One region of the Afipia sp. GAS231 genome, then DNA from elsewhere that is predicted to be linked to it. Evidence: predicted binding sites of a transcription regulator. Region 1 holds the regulator's gene; each other region holds the start of a gene.
What was found. Region 1 encodes PhoB, which activates phosphate uptake and scavenging genes when phosphate is short. Its sites were predicted from a motif close to TGTCATNNANCTGTCAT; they were not measured.

Region 1 (7,450 bases):
CACCTGGGAAGTCGTCCGCAACGTCGTCATTCCCTACACGAGGGTCGGCGTCATCGGCGGTATCATGCTGGCGCTCGGCCGCGCGCTCGGCGAGACCATGGCGGTCACCTTCATCATCGGCAACTCGTTCAAGATCTCGTCCTCGATCTTCGCGCCGGGCACCACGATCTCGGCGGCGATCGCATCCGAATTCGCCGAGAGCGACGGGCTGCACCAGTCCGGCCTGATCCTGCTCGGGCTATTGCTGTTCGTGCTGACGTTCTTCGTGCTCTCGGCCGCGCGGCTGATGCTGATGCGGCTGGAAAAGAAGGCGGGGAACTGAGATGAACCCGATTTATTCCTCGCGCAAACGCTTCGACATCGTCGTCCGGGCGCTATGCGTCGGTGCCGCTCTGTTCGGCGTCACCTGGCTCGCACTGATCCTGTTCACGCTGTTCTACAACGGCCTCGCCGGCATTAATTTCGCGGTGTTCTACCAGGACACCCCGCCGCCCGGCTCGACCGAAGGCGGCCTGCGCAACGCCATCGTCGGCTCGATCATCATGACCGTGATCGGGGTCGGCATCGGCGCGCCGCTTGGCCTGTTTGCCGGGACCTATCTGGCCGAATACGGCAAGCACGACAAACTGACGTCGATCATCCGCTTCATCAACGACATCCTGCTCAGCGCGCCCTCGATCATCATCGGCCTGTTCGTCTATGGCGCCATCGTGGTTCCGATGGGCGGCTTCTCGGCCTTTGCCGGCTGTCTGGCGCTCGCCGTGATCGTCATCCCCGTGGTGGTGCGCACCACCGAGGACATGCTGGGGCTGGTGCCCAATCCGTTGCGTGAAGCCGCCTCCGCGCTCGGCCTGCCGCGTTCGCTGGTGATCCGCCGCATCGCCTACCGCGCGGCGCGCTCGGGCCTCATCACCGGCGTGCTGCTCGCCACCGCCCGCGTCGCCGGCGAAACCGCGCCGCTGCTGTTCACAGCACTGTCGAACCAGTTCTTCAGCCTCAACCTGACCAAGACGATGGCGAACCTGCCGGTGACCATCAACAACTTCGTGCAAAGCCCCTACGTCTACTGGAAACAGCTCGCCTGGAGCGGGGCTCTGCTCATCACCCTGACCGTTCTTGCCCTGAATATTGGCGCGCGCATCCTCGGCGCCGAGAGGACAGCAAAATGACCGACGTATCCGTATCATCGATGAGTGCTGCCGGCGGCCTTCCTCCCGCGGCATCGGCGCTGCCGGAAGCGCCCCCGAAGGTGACCGCGCGCGGCCTGAATTTTTACTATGGCGAACACCACGCGCTGAAGAACATCAACCTCACGCTCGGCACCAACCGCGTCACCGCCTTCATCGGCCCGTCCGGTTGCGGCAAGTCGACCTTGCTGCGGATCTTCAACCGGATGTACGATCTCTATCCGGGCCAGAAGGCCGTTGGCCAGCTGATGCTCGACCAGACCAACATTCTCGACCCCAAGCTCGATCTCAACCTGTTGCGGGCCCGCGTCGGTATGGTGTTCCAGAAGCCGACCCCGTTCCCGATGACGATTTACGAAAATATCGCCTTCGGCATCCGCCTCTATGAAAAGATCTCCAAATCCGAGATGGACGGCCGGGTCGAGAAGGCGCTGCGTGGCGGCGCGCTGTGGAACGAGGTCAAGGACAAGCTCAACGCATCCGGCCTCAGCCTGTCCGGCGGCCAGCAGCAGCGGCTCTGCATCGCCCGCACGGTCGCGGTGCGGCCCGAAGTGATCCTGTTCGACGAACCCTGCTCGGCGCTCGATCCGATCTCGACCGCCAAGGTCGAGGAACTGATCCAGGAACTGGCGGAGGACTACACCATCGCCATCGTTACCCATAATATGCAGCAGGCAGCGCGCGTCTCCGACAAGACCGCCTTCATGTATCTCGGGGAACTGATCGAATTCGACGACACCAACAGGATTTTCACCTCGCCGAGCGATCGACGAACCCAGGACTACATCACCGGCCGGTTCGGCTGAGCATGATCCGGAAAAGTGGGACCCGGTTTTCCGAAGAGATCGTGCTCAAAAGGGAAATTCAAATCATGCTCCGATCCGATCGGATCATGATTGAGGAGAGATCAAATGGCTTCTGAACATACCGCCAAGGCGTTTGACGGCGATCTGCAGGAACTCACCCGTCTCGTTGCCGAGATGGGCGGCCTTGCCGAACGCATGATCACCGAATCCGTCGATGCGCTGGTCCGCCGCGACATCGCGCTGGGCAACCGCGTCGTCACCTCCGACCTCGAGATCGACCGCCTGCAGCACATCATCGAGGAACGCGCGGTGCTGACCATCGCGCGGCGCCAGCCGATGGCGATCGACTTGCGCGAGATCGTCGGCGCGATGCGCGTCGCCACCGATCTGGAGCGGATCGGCGACCTCGCCAAGAACATGGGCAAGCGGGTCGCGGCGCTGGAGAACGATTTCCAGCCCTTGAAGCTGATCCGCGGCCTCGAGCACATGACCGATCTGGTGCAGTCGCAGGTCAAGTCGGTGCTGGACGCCTATGCCGCGCACGACCTGCCGGCGGCGATGGCGGTGTGGAAGGGCGACGAGGAAGTCGACGCCATCTGCACCTCGCTGTTCCGCGAACTCCTGACCTACATGATGGAAGATCCGCGCAACATCTCGTTCTGCATTCATTTGATGTTCTGCGCCAAGAATATCGAGCGGATCGGCGACCACGCCACTAACATTGCCGAAACCGTGTTCTACATGATCGAGGGTCAGCAGATTCTCGACAAGCGCCCGAAGGGCGACATGACGACGTTCGCCACGACAGTACCCGGTAACTGACGCGTCAGAACGATAGGGAAGCCAAATCGATGAACGCACGCATTCTGGTGGTTGAAGACGAGGAAGCGCTGACCACGCTGCTGCGCTACAACCTTGATGCCGAAGGCTACGAAGTCGAGACCGTCGGCCGCGGCGATGATGCCGATACGCGGCTGAAGGAGCGGGTGCCCGACCTGATCGTGCTCGACTGGATGCTGCCGGGCCTGTCCGGCATCGAACTGTGCCGGCGCCTGCGGGCGCGGCCGGAGACCAAGCAACTGCCGATCATCATGCTGACCGCGCGCGGCGAGGAAAGCGAGCGCGTCCGGGGCCTGGCCACCGGCGCCGACGACTACATCGTCAAGCCGTTCTCGGTGCCGGAATTGCTGGCGCGGGTAAAAGGCCTGTTGCGGCGCGCCAGCCCCGAGCGGCTCGCCACCGTGCTGACCTACGGCGATATCGAGCTCGACCGCGAGAAACGCCGCGTCGCCCGCTCCGGCCGCCAGATCGATCTCGGCCCGACCGAGTATCGCCTGCTCGAGTTCTTCCTCGAGCATCCTGGCCGCGTGTTCTCGCGCGAGCAGTTGCTGGACAGCGTCTGGGGCCGCGACATCTATATCGACGAGCGCACCGTCGACGTTCACATCGGCCGCCTGCGCAAGCTGCTCAACCCCGGCCGCGAGCAGGACCCGATCCGCACCGTGCGCGGCGCCGGCTACGCGCTGGATGATCGCTTCGCGAAGGCGGAGCCGTAGGGCTCTTGTAGGGGCAGGCGGAGCAACAAACTCCGCCGTCGTCCCGGCCTTGAGCCGGGACCCATAACCACAAAATGTAATTGTTAGAAAAGAGCTGAAGCTCCAGCTCGGCATAACCGCGATCCATCGGCGGTTATGGGTCCCGGCCCCCGTGCGCAATTGCGCACTAGGCCGGGACGACGAAGCTTCGTCATTGCGAGGAGCGTAGCGACGAAGCAATCCATCCGTCAGCGAAGCAAGTCTGGATTGCTTCGCTCCGCTCGCAATGACGGAGAATTACCTTGTCGGCTTCGGCGCCGGGCGACGGCGATCGGAGGCCGGCTGGTAGGCGACGCGCGAGTGGTGCGCGCAGTAGGGCAGGCCGGCGAGCGCCTTGCCGCCGCAGAAGAAGAAGTCCGCGGTCGAGGGATCTCCGACCGGCCAGTGGCAGGTCGCCTCGTTCAATTCCAGGAGCGTCAGCCGCTGGCTCATCGGCACGACATTGTCGAAGGCGATCGGATCCGGCTCCATCTCGACTTCGAACGCATGCGCAAGCGCGGTGTTGCCGCGCGACACCGGACGCGCCACCCGCATCATGTGCTGGGCGGGGCGGGCCTTGCGCTGGCGCGGTGCTGCCGAAGAGGGGCTCTTGGCGCGGCCGGACAGGCCGAGCCGGTGCACTTTGCCGATCACCGCGTTGCGCGTCACATTCCCGAGTTCCGCGGCGATCTGGCTGGCGGACAGGCCGCCTTCCCAGAGCTTCTTAAGCTGCTCGACGCGATCGTCGGACCATGTCAATACCGTCATCGCATTCTTCCCTTCGCTTCGCGCTGGCCTATCGGGGGCAGCGCTGGCGATGCCAAATCTCAAATATCCCTGCGGTCAGAATCCCTTAGCCCTCGCCGGGCGCGAAAGCCGTGCCCGAACGTGAACGCCGTACAAATAGACTCTTGAGATCAGAACTGCCGCACGAGATGTCGTACCCGACAGCCCAGACGCTACAATATGGCGTGACTCTGGCGCAAGAGTCCGGGGCAGCGCGTCCACATGTTCCGACATCTAGGCATTGCAATGTGAGTTTTCCACCACACCGGAAATGTACGGATTGCCTTTTCTTGCAGTGCACGAGAGCGGCTGGAGCATGATCCGGAAAAATGGACACCGGTTTTCCGAAAAGATCATGCTCAAACAAGAAGATTAACGGGCCTGCAAGCAGGCCCTACGGCATGTTGACAGCCTTGGCCGCCAGCATAGAATGCCTCTCACGTGCCGCCTCAAAAGGCGGCACGTTTTGTTTTCGGATGACTGACCACAGCCGTGAGTGCACCAATACGGGTGTTCTCTGCGGCCGGTCTCAACCCTTCAGTGATCGCCATGACCAACAGCGCCGCGTCGCATCTGCTCCCCGTTTTCGCCAGGGTCGATCTCGGCTTCGATCGCGGCGAGGGCGCGTGGCTGGTCGCCACCAACGGCGATCGCTATCTCGATTTCACCTCAGGCGTCGCGGTCAATGCGCTCGGCCATTGCCATCCGCATCTGGTCTCTGCGCTGCAGGAGCAGGCCACCAAGCTGTGGCACATGTCGAACCTGTTCAAGTCGCCCGACGGCGACAAGCTCGCCGCGCGGCTGTGCGAGCAGAGCTTTGCCGACTTCGTGTTCTTCTGCAATTCCGGCGCCGAGGCGCTGGAATGCGTGATCAAGGTGACGCGCAAGTATCACGCCGCCAAGGGTCATCCCGAGCGCTATCGCATCATCACCTTCGAAGGCGCGTTCCACGGCCGCACGCTGGCGACCCTGGCCGCGACCGGCTCGGCCAAATATCTCGAAGGTTTCGGTCCGCCGATGGACGGCTTCGACCAGGTGCCGCATGGCGATCTCGAAGCGGTGAAGAAGGCGATCGGCCCGCACACCGCCGGCATCCTGATCGAGCCGGTGCAGGGCGAGGGCGGCGTCCGCTCGGCGCCGAACGCGTTCTTCAAGGCGTTGCGCGAATTGTGCGACAAGCACGGCCTGCTGCTGGCGTTCGACGAGGTGCAGACCGGCATGGGCCGCACCGGCGATCTCTTCGCCTACAAGCGCCTCGGCGTCACCCCCGACGTGATGTCGCTGGCGAAAGCGCTCGGCGGCGGTTTCCCGATCGGCGCCTGTCTCGCCACCGCGGAAGCCGCCTCCGGCATGACGCCGGGCTCGCATGGCTCGACCTTCGGCGGCAATCCGCTGGCGATCGCGGCGGCGAATGCCGTGCTCGACGTGATGCTGAAGCCCGGCTTCTTCGATCATGTGCAGAAGATGTCGCTGCTGTTGAAGCAGAAGCTGGCCTCGGTGGTCGATCGCTATCCGAACGTGCTGGCGGAAGTGCGCGGCGAGGGGCTTCTGGTCGGCGTCAAGGCCGTGGTGCCCTCGGGCGATCTCGTCAATGCGCTGCGCGATCAGAAGCTGCTCACGGTGGGCGCCGGCGACAATGTGGTGCGCTTCCTCGCGCCGTTGATCGTGAATGAATCCGAGATCGAGCAATCCGTGCAGATGCTCGAACGCGCCTGTGTCGCGCTGTCGGGCGCAACGTTAAAGAAGGCGGCGGGGTGATGAGCAAGCCCGTCCGTCACTTCCTCGACATCTCGGAACTGCCGCTGGCCGAGCTGCGCAACATGCTCGACGCCAGCGCCGCCATGAAGGCGAAGCTGAAGGCGCATGAAAAGAACCAGAAGCCGCTCGAAGGCAAGACGCTGGCGATGATCTTCGAACGGCCGTCGACCCGCACCCGCGTCTCGTTCGACGTCGGCATGCGCCAGCTCGGCGGCGAGTCCATCATGCTGACCGGCGCGGAGATGCAACTCGGCCGCGGCGAGACCATCGCCGATACCGCGCGCGTGCTGTCGCGCTATGTCGACGCCATCATGATCCGCATCCTCAACCACGAGGCGCTGCTGGAACTGGCCGCGCACGCCACCGTGCCCGTCATCAACGGGCTGACACGGCGCTCGCATCCCTGCCAGGTGATGGCCGACCTGATGACCTTCGAGGAGCATCGCGGGCCGATCGAGGGCCGCACCGTGGCCTGGACCGGCGACGACAACAACGTGCTGGCCTCGTGGGCGCATGCGGCCGAGCGCTTCAAGTTCAAGCTCAATGTCGCGACCCCGCCGCAGTTCGCGCCGAACAAGGCGATGAAGGACTGGATCAAGGCAACGCAAGCCCCGATCGTGCTCGGCGCCGATCCGGAGGAAGCCGTGCGCGGCGCCGATTGCGTCGTCACCGACACCTGGGTCTCGATGGGCGACAAGGAAGGCGAACATCGCCACAACGTGCTGAAGCCCTATCAGGTCAATGCCAAGCTGATGTCGCTGGCCAGCAAGGACGCGATCTTCATGCACTGCCTGCCGGCCCATCGCGGCGAGGAAGTCACCGACGAGGTGATCGACGGCCCGCAATCGGTGGTGTTCGACGAAGCCGAAAATCGCCTGCACGCGCAAAAGGGCATTCTGGCCTGGTGCTTTGGGACAGTGGCTTAGGGTTGCCTCTTTATCCCTCCCCCTTGTGGGGAGGGTGGCGCGAAGCGCCGGGTGGGGGTAGCGCACGGCAGTGCGCGAAGAATCCCTTTGTTGAAGCAGCCCCCCACCCGTCACATCGTTCGCTACGCTCACGATGTGCCACCCTCCCCACGAGGGGGAGGAACAAAATACCCCTTTCTTTCCACCTCCGCCGACCCCAGATAAAGCGCCATGTCCCAATCCCCAGATATCAAAATCACGGCCGAGGCCCCCATCCGCGCGCCATCGTCGGTTCCCGTCGATGACGCGGTGCTGCCGTTCGAGGTCAGTGAGCTCGACCTGCGCGGCCGGCTGACGCGCATGGGCCCCGCGCTCGACGACATCCTGACCAAGCACGATTATCCCGCCCCGGTCGGCAAGCTGCTCGGCGAAGC
Region 2 (7,450 bases), 3.0 Mb from region 1:
GCTGCCGTTGCGCGTGACCGTGGCGGTCAACCGTTCCGCGTCAGAAGCCGGACGGTGACCGGCGTCACGTACACCGAAGCACCCCCGGCCTAGCGTCTCCTTTCGAAGATCTCGCGTCGAGATTGGAAGGAGGACGCCATGTCCTGGCTAAATATGTCCTGTTTGAATATCTCCTGTTTGAATATGTCCCGCTTCAAATCCTTGCTGGTGTGCGCCGGCTTGCTCGGCAGCCTGCTGGGCTTCGCTGCCACGGGTGCCGCTTTCGCTGAAGCGCCCAACGCGGAGGTCGGCGGTACCGCTTTGTCGTCGTCGATCGGGGAGCCGCGGGTCGCGCTTGTTATCGGCAATTCGAACTACCAGAGCGCGTCAAAACTCGCCAACCCCGGCCACGACGCCCAATCGATGGCGCAATTGTTGAGCTCCGCGGGCTTCGAAGTGACCGAGGCAATCGACCTGACACGCAACGACATGGTCAAGGCCATGCAGGATTTCTCCGCCAAAATTACCGCACGCGGGCCGAAGACGGTCGCCATGATCTATTATGCCGGCCACGGCGTACAGCTCGCGGGCGAAAACTACCTGCTTCCGGTCGATGCAAAAATCTCCGCGCCCGCCGATCTCGACGGCAATTCGCTTCGCCTGGTCGACGTGATGGGGACGCTGGAATCGATTCCGAGCCGGATGCGCATCGTCGTGCTCGACGCTTGCCGCAACAACCCGTTCCCCGGCGTCAGCGATGCCGGCCGCGGCCTTGCGATCGTCGATGCGCCGAACGGTTCGATCGTCGGCTATTCGACGGCGCCGGGCATGGAAGCCCAGGACGGCGACAGCAATCACAGCCCGTATACGCGGGCCTTCCTGCAGCGCGCACGCGAACCCAATCTGCCGATCGAGCAACTGTTCAAGCGCGTGCGCCTCGACGTCAACGATGCCACCGAGGGTCGCCAGACGCCGTGGGAAAGCTCGTCGCTGACCAGCGAATTCTATTTCTTCGGCGACACTGCGATGGCCGCCGCCAGGACGCCCGATCACAGTCCGATCATCCAGATTGCGTCCAACCTGCCCTCGCGTTCGGTGCGTCAGGCCTATGACTATGTGCTGTCGGAAGCCTCGCCCGACTATTATGAGGAGTTCATCCGCCTTTATCCGCGCGATCCCCTGTGCGACCGGATTCGCCATCTGCTCGGCAACTGGCTGGAGGCAACGGCGTGGCACAAGGCGGTGCTGGCGAATTCACCGGTCGTCTACAAGGCCTTCCATGACAGCTACGCCAGCAGCCCCTATGCGCAATCCGCGTTGAGGCTGCAGGCGCAGCCGAGGGCCATGCCGCTGATGCAATTTACGCGGCTGACGCGGTCACCCTCGATCAATGTCACAAATTCAGGCCTGTCGAAGGATCATATGCCGATGCAAGGCGCATCGAAGATCACCACCCTGCGCGGCAAGGGGTCGAACCTTGGAGCCAATAACGGCGCGGGCAAGATATCGAACCTGCCGAACAAGAACGCCGATCCAATACGGATGAAAAACCACAAGCCCGCAGGCACGATCACATCGCGTAGGTTCGGCGGCGGCACCGGCGGCAGTTCCGGCCCGCACCTTGCCTCTTCGCCGTCCCGCAACTCATTCAATTCGTTGGGCGGTCACGGCGGCAGGCATTGAGTCTGCAAAGAACAAAAAGGGCGGAGTTCATGCTCCGCCCGAATTTATTTTGATGATTCGATCACGCCACCAGTTTGGCGAACAAATCCGCGTCGACATTGCCGCCCGAGAGCACGATGACGACGTTCTTGCCCTTGACGTCGATCCGGCCGGCCAGCAGTGCGGCAAGGCCAACGGCGCCGCCGGGTTCGACCACCAGCTTCAATTCCCGATAGGCATAGGCAACCGCAGCACCGACTTCCTCGTCGGAAGCCGTCACGCCGTTCGCCAGTAGCTTGCTGTTGATCGAGAAGGTCAGTTCGCCCGGGATCTGCGCCATCAGCGCGTCGCAGATGGTCCGGCCGGCGGCGTGATGCGCCTCGCGATGTCCGGCGCGTAGCGACAGTCCGTGGTCGTCATAGTCCTTGGGCTCGGCGACGATGATCTGGGCTTGCGGAAACTTTGCCTTCACGGCGGTGGCCACGCCCGCAATCAGGCCGCCGCCGGACGCCGGCGCCACCACGATATCGGGCGACAATCCCATTGCCGCCATATCCTCGGCGATTTCGCGGCCCGCGGTACCCTGCCCCGCGATCACGAACGGATCGTCGTAGGGGCGCACCAGCGTCGCGCCGCGCTTGGCGGCGATGCCGTTGGCGATGGCCTCGCGGTCTTCCTTGTCGCGGTCATACAGCACGACCTCGGCGCCATAGCCCTTGGTGCGCTCGCGCTTGGTGACGGGCGAATCGAGCGGCATCACGATCGTCGCCTGCATGTTCAGGATCTGCGCCGCCGCGGCCACGCCCTGGGCGTGGTTGCCGGACGAGAACGCGACCACGCCGCCGCTACGCTTGTCCTGCGGGATCGACGACAGCTTGTTGAAGGCGCCGCGGAACTTGAACGACCCGGTCCGCTGCAGCATTTCGGGCTTCAGGAACACCCTGGTCCCGGCGCGCTCGTTGAGAACGGGGAACGACAGCAATGGGGTGCGCACCGCAAACGGCGCAACCACCCGCGCCGCCGCATCGATATCCGCAGCGCCGACCGCTGCAATGGGGGTTGTTTCGGTCATACGCCGTTGTATCGCGCCGGCGGACCGCGGGGAAGCTACATTCAGCATGATCCCGAAAAGTGGGAACCGGTTTTCGGAAAAGATCATGCTCAATCAACAACCTGCGAGCGGGATGGAATCATCCCGCTTGCCGGTGAGCTTAAGCCGCGAAATGCGGGTCTTCCGCCACAAATTCGACCGCATCGCCGTCCGCGTCAGCCGAGCCGACATTTTGGGCATGGTCGACAAAGACGCGCGCCGATGCCTGCCAGGTGTGGGCGGCGGCGAATTCGATGCAGGTCTCGCGCGGAATATGCAACGCGTCGAGGCAGGCCTTGTGCAGATCGTCGTTCAGGACGCCAACCGGCGCCGACCCGATAACGTCGCGGGGACCGGTGACCGGGAACGCCGCCACCGGCAGGCCGCTGGCAAGCGCCTCCAGCAGCACCAGGCCGAAGGTATCGGTCTTGCTCGGGAACACGAAGATATCGGCGGCCGCGTAGATTTCAGCCAGTTCCTCGCCATGCCGCGCGCCGAGGAAGACGGCGTCCGGATATTTGCGCTCCAGCGCCGCGCGCGCCGGCCCGTCGCCGACGACGAGCTTGGTGCCGGGCAGATCGAGGTCGAGGAAGGCTTCCAGATTTTTCTCGACCGCGACGCGGCCGACGCTGAGGAACACCGGCGTCGGCAAACAGAGGTCGATATCGCGCGGATGAAACAGCGAGGTGTCGACGCCGCGCGACCACAGCACCACGTTGCGAAAGCCGCGCATGCGCAATTCGGCCGCCAGCGCCGGCGTCGCCGCCATCACCGCCTGGCTCGGCCGATGGAAGGCGCGCAGCACGCGCCAGACCCAGGATTCCGGGATCGGCGACCGCGCCGACACGTATTCGGGGAAACGGGTGTGAAAGCTGGTCGTGAATGGCAGGCCGCGCTTGCGGCAATAGCGCCGCACCAATAGCCCGATCGGGCCTTCGGTTGCGATATGGATGCTGTCGGGCTTTGCCGCGTCGATCAGCTCGGCGATCTTCCAGGGGCTCGGCAAAGCGAGCCGCAAATCCGGATAGCTCGGCATCGCAAACGTCCGGAACGATTGCGGCGTCAGAAAGCTGACGTCGACGCCGAAACCTTTTGCCGCTTCCGCCATCATGGTCAGCGTCCGAACCACCCCGTTTACCTGGGGATGCCACGCATCGGTCGCGACCAGGATATGCGTCATGCGGCGCGCGCCGCCACGCGGGGAACCGGCGCTGCCCGGCGCAGCGGATCGGTCCAGGTGATGATTTCGAACCTTCCATCCTCGTGCTCGGCGAGCGCGGTGCAGCTCTCGACCCAGTCGCCGCAGTTCATGTAGCGGATGCCGTGCTCGTCGCGGATGGTGGCGTAGTGGATGTGGCCGCAGATCACGCCGTCGGCGCCGTGACGCCGTGCCTCGCCGGCCAGCGTCTTCTCGAACGCCCCGATATAGTTGACGGCGTTCTTGACCTTCAGCTTCGCCCATTGCGACAGCGACCAGTACGGCACGCCGAACATGCGCCGGAAGAAGTTGACCAGCCGGTTCATCTGAATGGCGAAATCATAGGCCTTGTCGCCGAGATGGGCGAGCCAGCGCGCGTTCTGCACCACGAGATCGAAGATGTCGCCGTGGATCACCAGATAGCGCTTGCCGTCGACGCCTTCATGAATGGTGTTTTCCACCACGTCGATGCCGCCGAAATGCGTGCCGTAATAGTTGCGCAGGAACTCGTCGTGATTGCCCGGCACATAGATGACCTTGGCGCCCTTGCGCGCCTTGCGCAGCATCTTCTGCACGAAGTCGTTGTGCGATTGCGGCCAGTACCAGCCGGACTTCAGCGCCCAGCCGTCAACGATGTCGCCGACCAGATAGATGGTGTCGGCGTCGTGGGTTCTGAGAAAGTCCAGCAACCGGTCGGCTTGCGAGCCGCGGGCTCCGAGATGGACGTCGGAGATAAACAAAGTGCGAAAGCGCCGTTCGGGGCTTTCTTCACTCAAGGAGTCACTACCCATGCGTCATGCACCTATCGGATTCCTGTGACAGAGCGATGACGATTCTCGACGATCCTTGGCGTTAACCGCGTCACTAGAATCAGTCTTGCGCCCCCGCTGATCGCGAATATCAGCGCGATGCGACAGTGAGGCGACATACCGCGGTGGAACCGTGATTTTGCGGAGATCCGATCCGGGAACCGGTCAGTAAAACTTCTGGAAATGATGGATCGGGCCGTGGCCATGGCCGACGCTGAAGCGATCCGCCGCTGATATCGCGGCGCTGACGAAGGCCTTGGCGTTGCGAACGGCGGTTTCCATGGCTTCGCCCTTGGCAAGACCTGCCGCGATCGCCGACGACAGCGAGCAACCGGTGCCATGGGTATTTTTTGTGGCGACGCGCGGCGCCGCCAGCGCGATGACACCCTTTGCATCGATCAAATAGTCGATGCTCTCACTGCCCTGCCCGTGGCCGCCCTTGATCAGCACCGCCTTGCATCCCATCGCCAGCAATCGCCTGCCCTGATCTTCGACCGCGGCTTCGCTCATCGCAATTGGTTCATCCAGCAGCGCCGCGGCCTCCGGCAGGTTCGGTGTGATCACGGCCGCAAGCGGAATGAGTTTGCTGCGTAACGCCTCGACCGCCTCGGCGGCGAGCAAACGGTCGCCTGAGGTTGCCACCATCACCGGATCGAGCACGACATGTTTCGGCGACCAGCGAGTCAGCCCGGCGACGATCGCGTCCATCACCGCAGGCTGCGCCACCATGCCGATCTTGACGGCGCCAACCGCCAGATCGGAAAACACCGCGTCGATCTGCGCGGTGACGAATTCGGCTGGCACCGCATGGATGCCGCTGACGCCTTGCGTGTTCTGCGCCGTCAGCGCGGTAATGACGGAGGCGCCATAGACGCCGAGGGCCGCAAACGTCTTCAGGTCGGCCTGGATGCCGGCGCCGCCGGAGGAGTCCGAGCCGGCAATTGTCAGCGCGATCGGCGTCGTCATGTCCGGGCTCGCGCAAATGGTGTGTTCGGGGCCATAAGCTGTCCTAGCGCGGCGGGCAATCGGCAGCAAGTTGGCTTGCCTTTGGCCCCTGTTTTTGGCTAGAGCCCGGTCTGATTGCATTAGACCCGGCTCTAGTCTTTTGTTTTGACGCGTTTTCTAGACGCGAACCGGTGTCCACTTCGCTCGAAAACGCTATAGTGCGGCCAACGATTTCCGGAGACACGCAATGGTTCCCTTCTTCGTCCAATTCAAATGCAAGCTCGGCCAGTCCTATGCCGTCGCCAATGCGCTCGCGGAAGCCGAGATCGCCTCGGAGATCTATTCCACCGCCGGCGACTATGATCTGCTGGTCAAGTTCTACGTCGACAACGACACCGACATCGGCCATTTCGTCAACGAAAAGGTACAGGTGATTCCCGGCATCCAGGACACCCACACCATCATTACCTTCAAAGCCTTCGGCCCGGGTTAGGGTCAATCCGCCTACCGCATTGCCGTCAAAAAATTCGCGCCGGGCGCATTGAACGCCGCGGCCACCGGGAGTTCTGATGTCCGAAACCACCGTCACGTTGAGCCGCCTCACAGCGTTCATTCAGGAAGCACTGACGAAGGTGGGCCTGCCGCAACAGGATGCCGCTGTTGTCGCCGGCCTGATGGCGGAGGCCGACCTGCAGGGCTCGGACGGACACGGCGTGACCCGGCTGCCGCAATATATCAGGCGCATCAAGGCCGGCGGCTTCAACGTCCGGCCGAACATCCATGTCGTCCACGATCACCTCTCTACCGCGGTCTTGAACGGCGACAACGGCATGGGTCATCTGGTGATGAAGCGCGCGGCCGAGATGGCGATCGAGAAAGCGCGCACGACCGGGATCGCCTGGGTCAACTCGCAATTCTCCAACCACGCCGGCCCCGCCTCGCTTTACGCATCGATGCCGCTCGCCCATGACATGGTCGGGCTCTATTTCGCGGTCGGCAACGCCAACCATCTGCCGCCCTGGGGCGGCCTCGACATGCTGCTGTCGACCAACCCGATCGCGGCTGCAATACCCGCCGGCGACGAGAAGCCGATCGTGCTCGACATGGCGACCACGGTTGCCGCCTACGGCAAGGTCAAGACCAAGGCGCTGCGCGGCGAGACCATGCCGGAGGGGTGGATGATCGATCGCGCCGGCAAGCCGCTGACCGATCCGAAGCGCGCCGACGAGGGCATGCTGCTGCCGCTCGGCGGCATGGAAGCCGGCTACAAGGGTTATGGCCTTGCCATGATCATCGGCCTGCTCGCGGGCACCCTCGGCGGTGCCGCGATGGGTAAAGACGTGATCGACTTCAACCATGACGACGACAGCGTCACCAACACCGGCCAGGCCATCTGCGCCATCAACGTCGCCGCCTTCGGCGACGTCGCCACCTTCAAGAAAAGCGTCGACACGCTGGTGCTCGATTTCCGCAACAGCGAGCGCATGCCGGGCGTGCAGCGCATCCTGGTGCCGGGCGAACGCAGCTTTGAGACGCGGGTGAAGCGGACGCGGGATGGAATCCCGGTCGCCCCTGCCCTGATGCGCGGACTGGATCAGGTCGCCGACGATCTCGGGATCGCAAGGCTGGCGTCTTTTGTTTGACGCGTTTTCTACCGCAGATAAGTCTACGCAATCTGCGTAAACTTGATTGCTGTGCGAACCGGTTTCCACTTCGCTCAAAAACGCTATGGCGCAAACTTACGCCGCGTCCTGGCGCGAGCGAAAA
Region 3 (7,450 bases), 3.0 Mb from region 1:
GCAAGTCCCGCCGGCGGATCTGATGTCAGCGCCACCGTGGCAAAACCTCCGGCCGAGACGCCGACCGCGATCATGCCGCTGGTCGACACGTCGGTTCGGCCCTTCATGGCGTCGATGGCCGCCCGCAAATCGCTGACCGAGGCGCGCGCCGCCAGTGAGTAGTCGCGTTGTCCACATGGACCGCTGTTCTCGGCATAGTCGCCGCCGGAATCGCCATAACCTCTGCGCATGACGACGAGGGCGGCGAAACCGCGCCGGGCAAATTCGAGCGCCTGCCGATAGGAACCATAGGGTGACATGCCGGCCCGCTCGGCCGCATCGCGCGGTGTGCCGTGGCTGATCAATGCGAGCGGATAGCGGCGCGTGCCCGAGGGACGCAACAACATCGCTTCAAGTCCGCGCGGGCCGGCAGCCGTCGCCGGAATCCGCAAATCCTCGCGGTAGAACGGGTCGGCGGCGGCAGGCTGCAGCGCGGCGCAGACGATCAGAACCGCCAGCCGCGCCGTGCGCATCATGCCGGATCGATCCCGCGGCGAATCCAGGGTTGGAAACTTTTCAGGATGTCAGATGTCAGCGCCGTCGGCTTGCGTGTCGCCTCGTCGAGCAGCACCGACACCGACTGCGCCGAGGCGACGCAGATGCCGCCGGAGAACACCACCTGATCGAAGGTCACGGAGGTCCGGCCGAACTTGACCACGCCGAGCCCCATTTCGATGCTGCCCGGCCAGCGCAGTTCGGCGCGAAAGTGCATGTCGAGCCGGACCATGATCCAGGTGACGCCATCAGGCATCAGCCCGTAGCTGCGGTCCTTCATCAGCGTAACGCGGCCGGTCTCGAAATAGGTCGCATAAACGGCATTGTTGACGTGCTGGTTGGGATCGAGGTCGGCAAAGCGCACATTGTCCGACAGGCGATAGGGGAAATCCTCCAGACGCGGGGTCGCGTCGGGGCGCAAGGAGCTATTCACGGGGGCGTTCACAGGGCCATCTCCGAATGTTTCACGCCGTTACAGCCCAGTTGTCGAATGACGGCAAGGGGTTGCCGCAGCCACGCACGCCATATTATGGCTTTCCTGTTCCGGCTGTGTTGGCTAGACAGACGCAGCCTTTCCGCCCAGTTCAACCGAAAAGAAGCTGACATGAGCGAAGCGATCAAAACCGATGTGCTGATTATTGGCGCGGGTCCGTGCGGCCTGTTCGCCGTGTTCGAACTGGGCCTTCTGGACATGAAGGTGCATCTGGTCGACATCCTCGACAAGATCGGCGGCCAGTGCGCCGAGCTCTATCCGGAAAAGCCGATCTACGACATTCCCGGTATTCCCTTCGTCACCGGCCATGGCCTCACCGAAGCGCTGATGGAGCAGATCAAGCCGTTCAACCCGACCTTCCATCTCAACGAGATGGTGGAGACGATCGAGAAGATCGGCGACCCCGGCTTCCGGGTCACCACCGATGCCGGCCAGGTGTTCGAGTGCAAGGTGGTGGTGATTTCCGCGGGCGGCGGCTCGTTCCAGCCGAAGCGTCCGCCGGTTCCGGGCATCGAGGCCTATGAGGGCGCGTCGGTGTTCTACGCCGTGCGCAAGATGGAGCAGTTCCGCGACAAGAGCATCCTGATCGTCGGCGGCGGCGATTCCGCACTGGACTGGACGCTCAATCTGCATCCGATCGCCAAGCGCGTGACGCTGCTGCACCGGCGCGACGATTTCCGCGCGGCGCCGCACAGCGTCGAGCAGATGCGTGCGCTGGTGGCGAGCGGAAAGATGGATCTCAGGATCGGTCAGGTGACCTCGCTGGAAGGCGAGGGCGGCAAGCTTTCGGGCGCCGTCATGAAGGGCAACGACAACGCGGTCTCGAAGGTCGACTGCGATACCATGCTGCCGTTCTTCGGGCTGACCATGAAGCTCGGTCCGGTCGCCAACTGGGGAGTTGCGCTGGAAAACAATCTGGTGCCAGTCGAGACCGCGGCGTTCGAGACCAACGTGCCTGGCATCTTCGCGATCGGCGACATCAACACCTATCCGGGCAAGCTGAAGCTGATCCTCTCCGGATTCCACGAGGGCGCGCTGATGGCGCAGAAGGCGCACCGCTACGTCTATCCGGACAAGCGGCTGGTGTTCCAGTACACGACCTCGTCGTCGAGCCTGCAGAAGAAGCTCGGGGTCAACTGATTCCAACCGTAATATGACCGGCAGAGCGTTTTCAGACCGCGGCGCGTTCGCCGCGGTCCGGCAATCGGTCGCGCCGGTACTGGAACCGTCCGCCAAATGGCCTTAGTCTGCAGCCATTCATTTGGTGAATTGATCAGGTGGCTAAAATGCGAAATGCACTATCTGGAATTCGACTGATATTGCCGATCGTGATGGCGCTCGCCTGTGCTTCCGAACTTGCAGCCCAGCCGGCGGAGCCGTCGGCGGCCGGGCTGTGGCAGAAGCTCGAGAACAACAAGCCGGTGGCCTGGTTTCTCGTGGTCGATCACAGCGGCATCTTCGAGGGCGTCATCGCCAAGACCTTTCCGCTTCCCGGCGAAGATCCGAACAAGGTTGATATCTGCTCGAAATGCACCGACGACCGCAAGAACGCGCCGGTGCTGGGTATCTCCCTCATCCGCGACATGAAGCGCGACGGTCTGAAATACGAGGACGGCAACGTACTCGATCCGCGCGACGGCAAGATCTACAAGGCGAAGATGAGCGTCAGCCCCGACGGCCAGAAATTGACGATGCGCGGTTTCCTCGGGATATCGCTGTTCGGCAAGGACGAGATCTGGGAGCGCCTTCCGGATACGAACTTGGCTCAGGTCGATCCCGCGATCATCGCCAAGTATCTGCCGGCGCAGGCGGCCGCGATCAAGCCTGGTCCGGCGCCCAAAGCAGCAGCTCCGGCGCCGAAGAAGGGCGCGCCTGCACCGGCGCCTGCACACTAGGAAAACGCGCTGATAATCAGCGCGTTTTCGCCGGCGGCGCGACCGGCGGTACCGGCTGCGAGATCACCTCGGGCACGGCCGCATCGAGCTGCAGCACGGCGGCTGCGGCCGGCAACGCTGCGTCCGCCATCGCGGCGTGGCCTTCGGCACTGGGATGCACGGCGCCGCCATAGACCGCCGACAACACCCCCCAGGTCGCATCGTGAATATCGTTGGGCTGCATCGAGGACGGCAGGCCCTGCGGATAGGTCATCGCGGCGAAATAGCTGTCGTTGGCGTCGCGGATCCAGCGCGCGCGCGGCAGATAGGCGCGGAATTCGCCGGCGCTGCGGCCGCACAGCATCGGCTGGCTGGCCGAGCTGACGATGTCAGGGTCGAAACTGTCGCCGGTGGCCGAGAAGCATTGCCGATCGAATTCCGGATCGCTCTCGGCGCGTGCGCAGAAACCGTGGTTGGCGAACGCGGCCTGGTGGCTGTCGACGAAGGTCATGCGATCGGCGCGCGGATTGCGGCACAGGATGCCGCCTTGGCACAGCGCCAGCGCCTTCAGCTGCGGCAGGAATTCGCTATCGACGAAGTTCGACACCGCGGCGAGCCGCTGCGGCTGGGCGTTGAAGGAGGGATGAATGTCGAAGCCCGCGCGTCCGCCCGGGCAGGGCGCGCCGCCTTGCGCCGTCGGGTTGGCATAGGAGGTGTAGATCACCCGCGACATGTCGCCGACCAGCGGCTTCAACGCTTCGCGCAGCTTGGCAAATCCCTGCGGCAGGTCGCGGGTCAACGCGCCGCGGGCGTCGTCCACAGAGGCCATCACGCCGCTGCGCCGGAACAGTGCGCGCTCGGTCGGGGTGTCGACGATGACGTCGGCGACCAGCCCCGAAAAATAGATGTCGTTGGCGCCGACCGACAGCAGCACCAGATCGAGCTTGCGATCGGGCTGCCGGCGTTTGGCGGCGGTGAGAGCCTCGCGCAGCTCGGCCAGTTGGCTGTTGACGGTGCCCTGGCACGCCGCAGTTTTCGATGGCGGGCAGTCGCGGGCGCGCTGCGTGCCGAGCAGCCCGTCGGCGATGGTGGCGCCGGTGCAGGCCAGCGGCAGATAGGTCACCGCGATGTGCGGATACTGGACCGCGAGCGCCAGCGCGGTGCGGGTCTGATAGCTGTAGAGCGAGCGGTGGCAGGCCGGGTTGAACCAGAGTGCGCTCTGCCGCTGCCATACCGGCAGCAGGTCCGGCGCTTCGCAGGCCCGTCCGCCCTTGTAGCCGGCGCGGCTCGGCCGGTAGTATTGCGCCGCCGCAGTGCCGAGATAGGAGCGGAAGCAGAAGCCTTCATCAGCCAGCGCGATCGGGCGGTCCGGGTTTCCCTCGCCGGAAGCAACGCTGTCGCCGAGACCGGCCACGAAGATATCGCGCACCGCGATCTCGGTGGAAACGCGCTGGCTGCCGTCAGAACTCGAGACGTCCACGCTTGCCACCGTGCTGCGGCCATAGCGGACCCTGAGATTGACCGGCTCGGCGCAGTCGAAGGTAGAAACCTGCGGGCCGTCGCCATCGTCGAACGACCAGGCGCAGGTGGCGCCGACCGGGACCGGCCCGGACAGCCGCACCACGATCGGGTGATCGATCGGCGTCAGGTAGCTTTCCTTGACGTTGTCGCGGCTGCAGGGCTCGCTGACGCGCCCGGTGAGATCGATGCAAAGCCGGTTGACGGTGTTGCGCGCCCAGCCGCGGCCGTCGCTCTGCACCTCCAGCGCCTGTTCGGCGGCCAGCACGCTGCGTCCGCGTCCGGCCTCGGTATGCAGCAGGAAATCCCGTTCCTCGCGGAACAGCCGGAAGCGGTTGCGGACCTCCCAGGAGATCTGCAAGGCGCCGTTGCCATCAGCGATCTGGGCTTCGGCTAATGACGTGGATAGTCCGACCAGCGCGCCGGCGAGCAGCGCGACAGACAGGATGGAGCGTGAGACAATTCCGGCCATGGCGCCTTTGACGTTAGCGGTAAGGCAGAAATAAGAGAACCGGCGAGAGCTAACCAAAAAGTCCTGACGGGACGGATAACGACGCTGTTACCGGCTCGGGATTCCGGTCTCAGGGTTGCCGGCTGTTGACCGGCTGCCGCACCCGCGCCTTTGCCGTGCAGGCGTCGGTGAGCCGGCGGCGTTCCTGCCAGGGCTGCACCACGTTGAGCCAGAGTTCGCGCGTCCCCATGATCGAAATCGAGATGCCGAAGGGGATCAGGAAGTAAAGGATCCGGAACACCACCAGCGTTGCTACCAGTTGTTCCTTGCCGAACTGCGGCAACGCCACCAGCATCGCCGCGTCGAACACGCCGAGACTGCCGGGTGCATGGCTGGCAAAGCCGAGCAGCGTCGCCAGGATGAACACCACCGCCAGCGAGACGAAATCGATATCTGGCTCGGTCGGCATCAGCAAATACATCGCCAGCGCGCAGAAGCCGAGATCGACCACCCCGATCAGCACCTGCAGCAGAGTCAGCCGGGCCGAGGGCAGCACCACTTTCCAGCCGTTCTGCCCGAGTTCGCGGCGCTGCTCGCCGGTCATCAGCCAGACAAAATAGGCGGCGATGCCGGCGAGGCAGCCGATCGCGATCAGCCGGTTCATCGACGCCGGCAGCAGGTCCATCGCCGATGCCGCCCAGGGATGCCAGGCCATGCCGAAACCCAGCACGAACAGATTGCCGAGCCAGAACGTCAGCCCGGAGAGAAAGCAGATCTTGGCGACATCGATCGCATTCAGGCCGTAGTCGGAATAAATCCGGAACCGGATCGCGCCGCCGGTAAAGACGGTGGCGCCGATATTGTGGCCGATGGTGTAGCTGGTGAAGCTCGACATCGCCGCGATGCGGTAGGGGATATGGGTCTTGCCGATGGTTCGCAAAGCGAAGAAATCATAGAAGGTCAGCGTGCAGAAGGCGCAGACCACGCACAGCGCGGCCAGCGCGATCCGGTGCGGCGCAATATCCGTCAGCGCGGTCAGGATGACCCCGGTGTCGACGCCCTTCAGCGTCCGGACCAGATGGGTAACCGCAAAGATGATGATGAGGAGACTCGCAGCGATCCCCAGCCGTTTCCAGCCGATCTTCTCCTTGAAGCCACGCCCGAGCGTGGTCAGCAGCCGATGCATTCATCCTCCCGGCGGGGTGACAACAAAACCCGTCGCAAAAGGCGACAGGTGACGGTCAGATTGCACCGTTCGCGTAGACACATAAGCTAAAACAGGGGCGTTGTGCAGTCCTTGACAAGCCCAGCTTCTGCGTTCGTGTGCCGCCTCCGTCATACGCCTTACATATGGCGGGACGTTAACGATTGTGAGTCGGCGCAGGCGCTGCGTTCCGTCGCTGTTTCCGTCCGTTCCATCGGGGTTTCCAAGGGAACGTCGCCGCTTTCGGTCGGGCCGCGAGCGGATCAGATACCCTTGGTGAGGCAAAACGCCGCGAGGGGCGTGGCCCCGCGCGGCGTTTCGCGCCACGGGCTCCGGTGAAGACGGACGGTCACGCCACGTCTCCAGCCAAAATCTCGAAAACAACCCCATGCAAAGTAGCGCGTGACAAGCATACTTCGATCGGTAGCGAAGCGTTCCATTGAACGGAGGCGGTAGTGACGCGTTGAATTCGCCAATGGAGGTGATCCATGCGAAGCGCTTCTCTCGGACTGCCGCCGGCATCGTCCAACGATACCGCCTATCGACCGGAAACCGGACCGGTTCCCTCGGGCTATGCGGCGGCGTTGACGCTTGCGGCCATGAGCCTCGGCTATGGCGTGGTTCAACTCGACGTCACCATCGTCAACACCGCCATTACGGCGATCGGAGGCTCGCTCGGTGGCGGGGTCTCCGAATTGCAGTGGGTGGTGAGTGCCTACACCATCGCGTTCGCCGCCTTCATTCTGACGGCAGGCGCGCTCGGCGACCGGATCGGTGCCAAGCGGATCTTCATGGCGGGCTTTGCGATCTTTACGGCGGCCTCCGCCGCCTGTGCACTGGCGCCCTCTGCCACGACTCTGATCGTCGCGCGCTGCGTTCAGGGATTGGCTGCTGCTATCCTGGTGCCGAATTCACTGGCGCTGCTCAGCCACACCTATGCCGACGAGAAGGCCCGCGGTCGCGCCGTGGCCGTCTGGGCCGCTGGCGCCAGCCTCGCATTGACAGCAGGTCCGTTTGTCGGCGGCGCGTTGATCACGCTGGTCGGCTGGCGTTCGATCTTCCTGGTCAATCTGCCGATCGGTCTTGCCGGTCTGTGGCTGACCTGGCGCTTTGCCGGCGAGACGTCCCGCTCGCCCGGGCGCGAGATCGACCTGCCGGGTCAGATCGCCGCGATCGCAGCGCTTGGTTCGCTCGCCGGCGCGATCATCGAGGGCGGCTCGCTCGGCTGGGACAATCCGTTCGTGCTTGCGGGCTTCGCAGCTTTCGCGGTGTTCGCGCTGCTGTTCGTCTGGCGAGAGGTACGCGCCGCGCAGCCGATGCTGCCGTTGTCGCTGTTCAAACATCGGATGTTCGCGCTGGCCTCGCTGGTCGGCCTG

Region 2: the regulator PhoB is predicted to act here: its motif matches at 4,745-4,761, upstream of BLS26_RS06335 (UDP-2,3-diacylglucosamine diphosphatase).
Region 3: the regulator PhoB is predicted to act here: its motif matches at 6,204-6,220, upstream of BLS26_RS06220 (YbhN family protein).

What each region holds. Positions count from the first base shown of each region.
Region 1 covers NZ_LT629703.1:4,282,818-4,290,267, forward strand. Annotated here, with positions in the region: gene pstC (phosphate ABC transporter permease subunit PstC) at 1-322, shown strand, start outside; gene pstA (phosphate ABC transporter permease PstA) at 324-1,169, shown strand; gene pstB (phosphate ABC transporter ATP-binding protein PstB) at 1,166-1,993, shown strand; gene phoU (phosphate signaling complex protein PhoU) at 2,099-2,815, shown strand; gene phoB (phosphate regulon transcriptional regulator PhoB) at 2,845-3,549, shown strand; gene BLS26_RS20130 (GcrA family cell cycle regulator) at 3,826-4,335, opposite strand; gene BLS26_RS20135 (aspartate aminotransferase family protein) at 4,903-6,111, shown strand; gene argF (ornithine carbamoyltransferase) at 6,111-7,037, shown strand; gene BLS26_RS20145 (Hsp33 family molecular chaperone) at 7,248-7,450, shown strand, end outside.
Region 2 covers NZ_LT629703.1:1,301,382-1,308,831, forward strand. Annotated here, with positions in the region: gene BLS26_RS06315 (diacylglycerol kinase family protein) at 1-58, shown strand, start outside; gene BLS26_RS06320 (caspase domain-containing protein) at 139-1,662, shown strand; gene BLS26_RS06325 (threonine/serine dehydratase) at 1,724-2,713, opposite strand; gene BLS26_RS06330 (glycosyltransferase family 1 protein) at 2,853-3,911, opposite strand; gene BLS26_RS06335 (UDP-2,3-diacylglucosamine diphosphatase) at 3,908-4,720, opposite strand; gene thiD (bifunctional hydroxymethylpyrimidine kinase/phosphomethylpyrimidine kinase) at 4,904-5,704, opposite strand; gene BLS26_RS06345 (Lrp/AsnC ligand binding domain-containing protein) at 5,931-6,176, shown strand; gene BLS26_RS06350 (Ldh family oxidoreductase) at 6,253-7,326, shown strand; gene BLS26_RS06355 (EAL domain-containing protein) at 7,423-7,450, opposite strand, start outside.
Region 3 covers NZ_LT629703.1:1,274,864-1,282,313, reverse strand. Annotated here, with positions in the region: gene BLS26_RS06245 (S9 family peptidase) at 1-515, opposite strand, end outside; gene BLS26_RS06240 (thioesterase family protein) at 512-967, opposite strand; gene BLS26_RS06235 (NAD(P)/FAD-dependent oxidoreductase) at 1,139-2,167, shown strand; gene BLS26_RS06230 (DUF2147 domain-containing protein) at 2,314-2,922, shown strand; gene BLS26_RS06225 (hypothetical protein) at 2,939-4,891, opposite strand; gene BLS26_RS06220 (YbhN family protein) at 5,001-6,056, opposite strand; gene BLS26_RS06215 (MFS transporter) at 6,563-7,450, shown strand, end outside.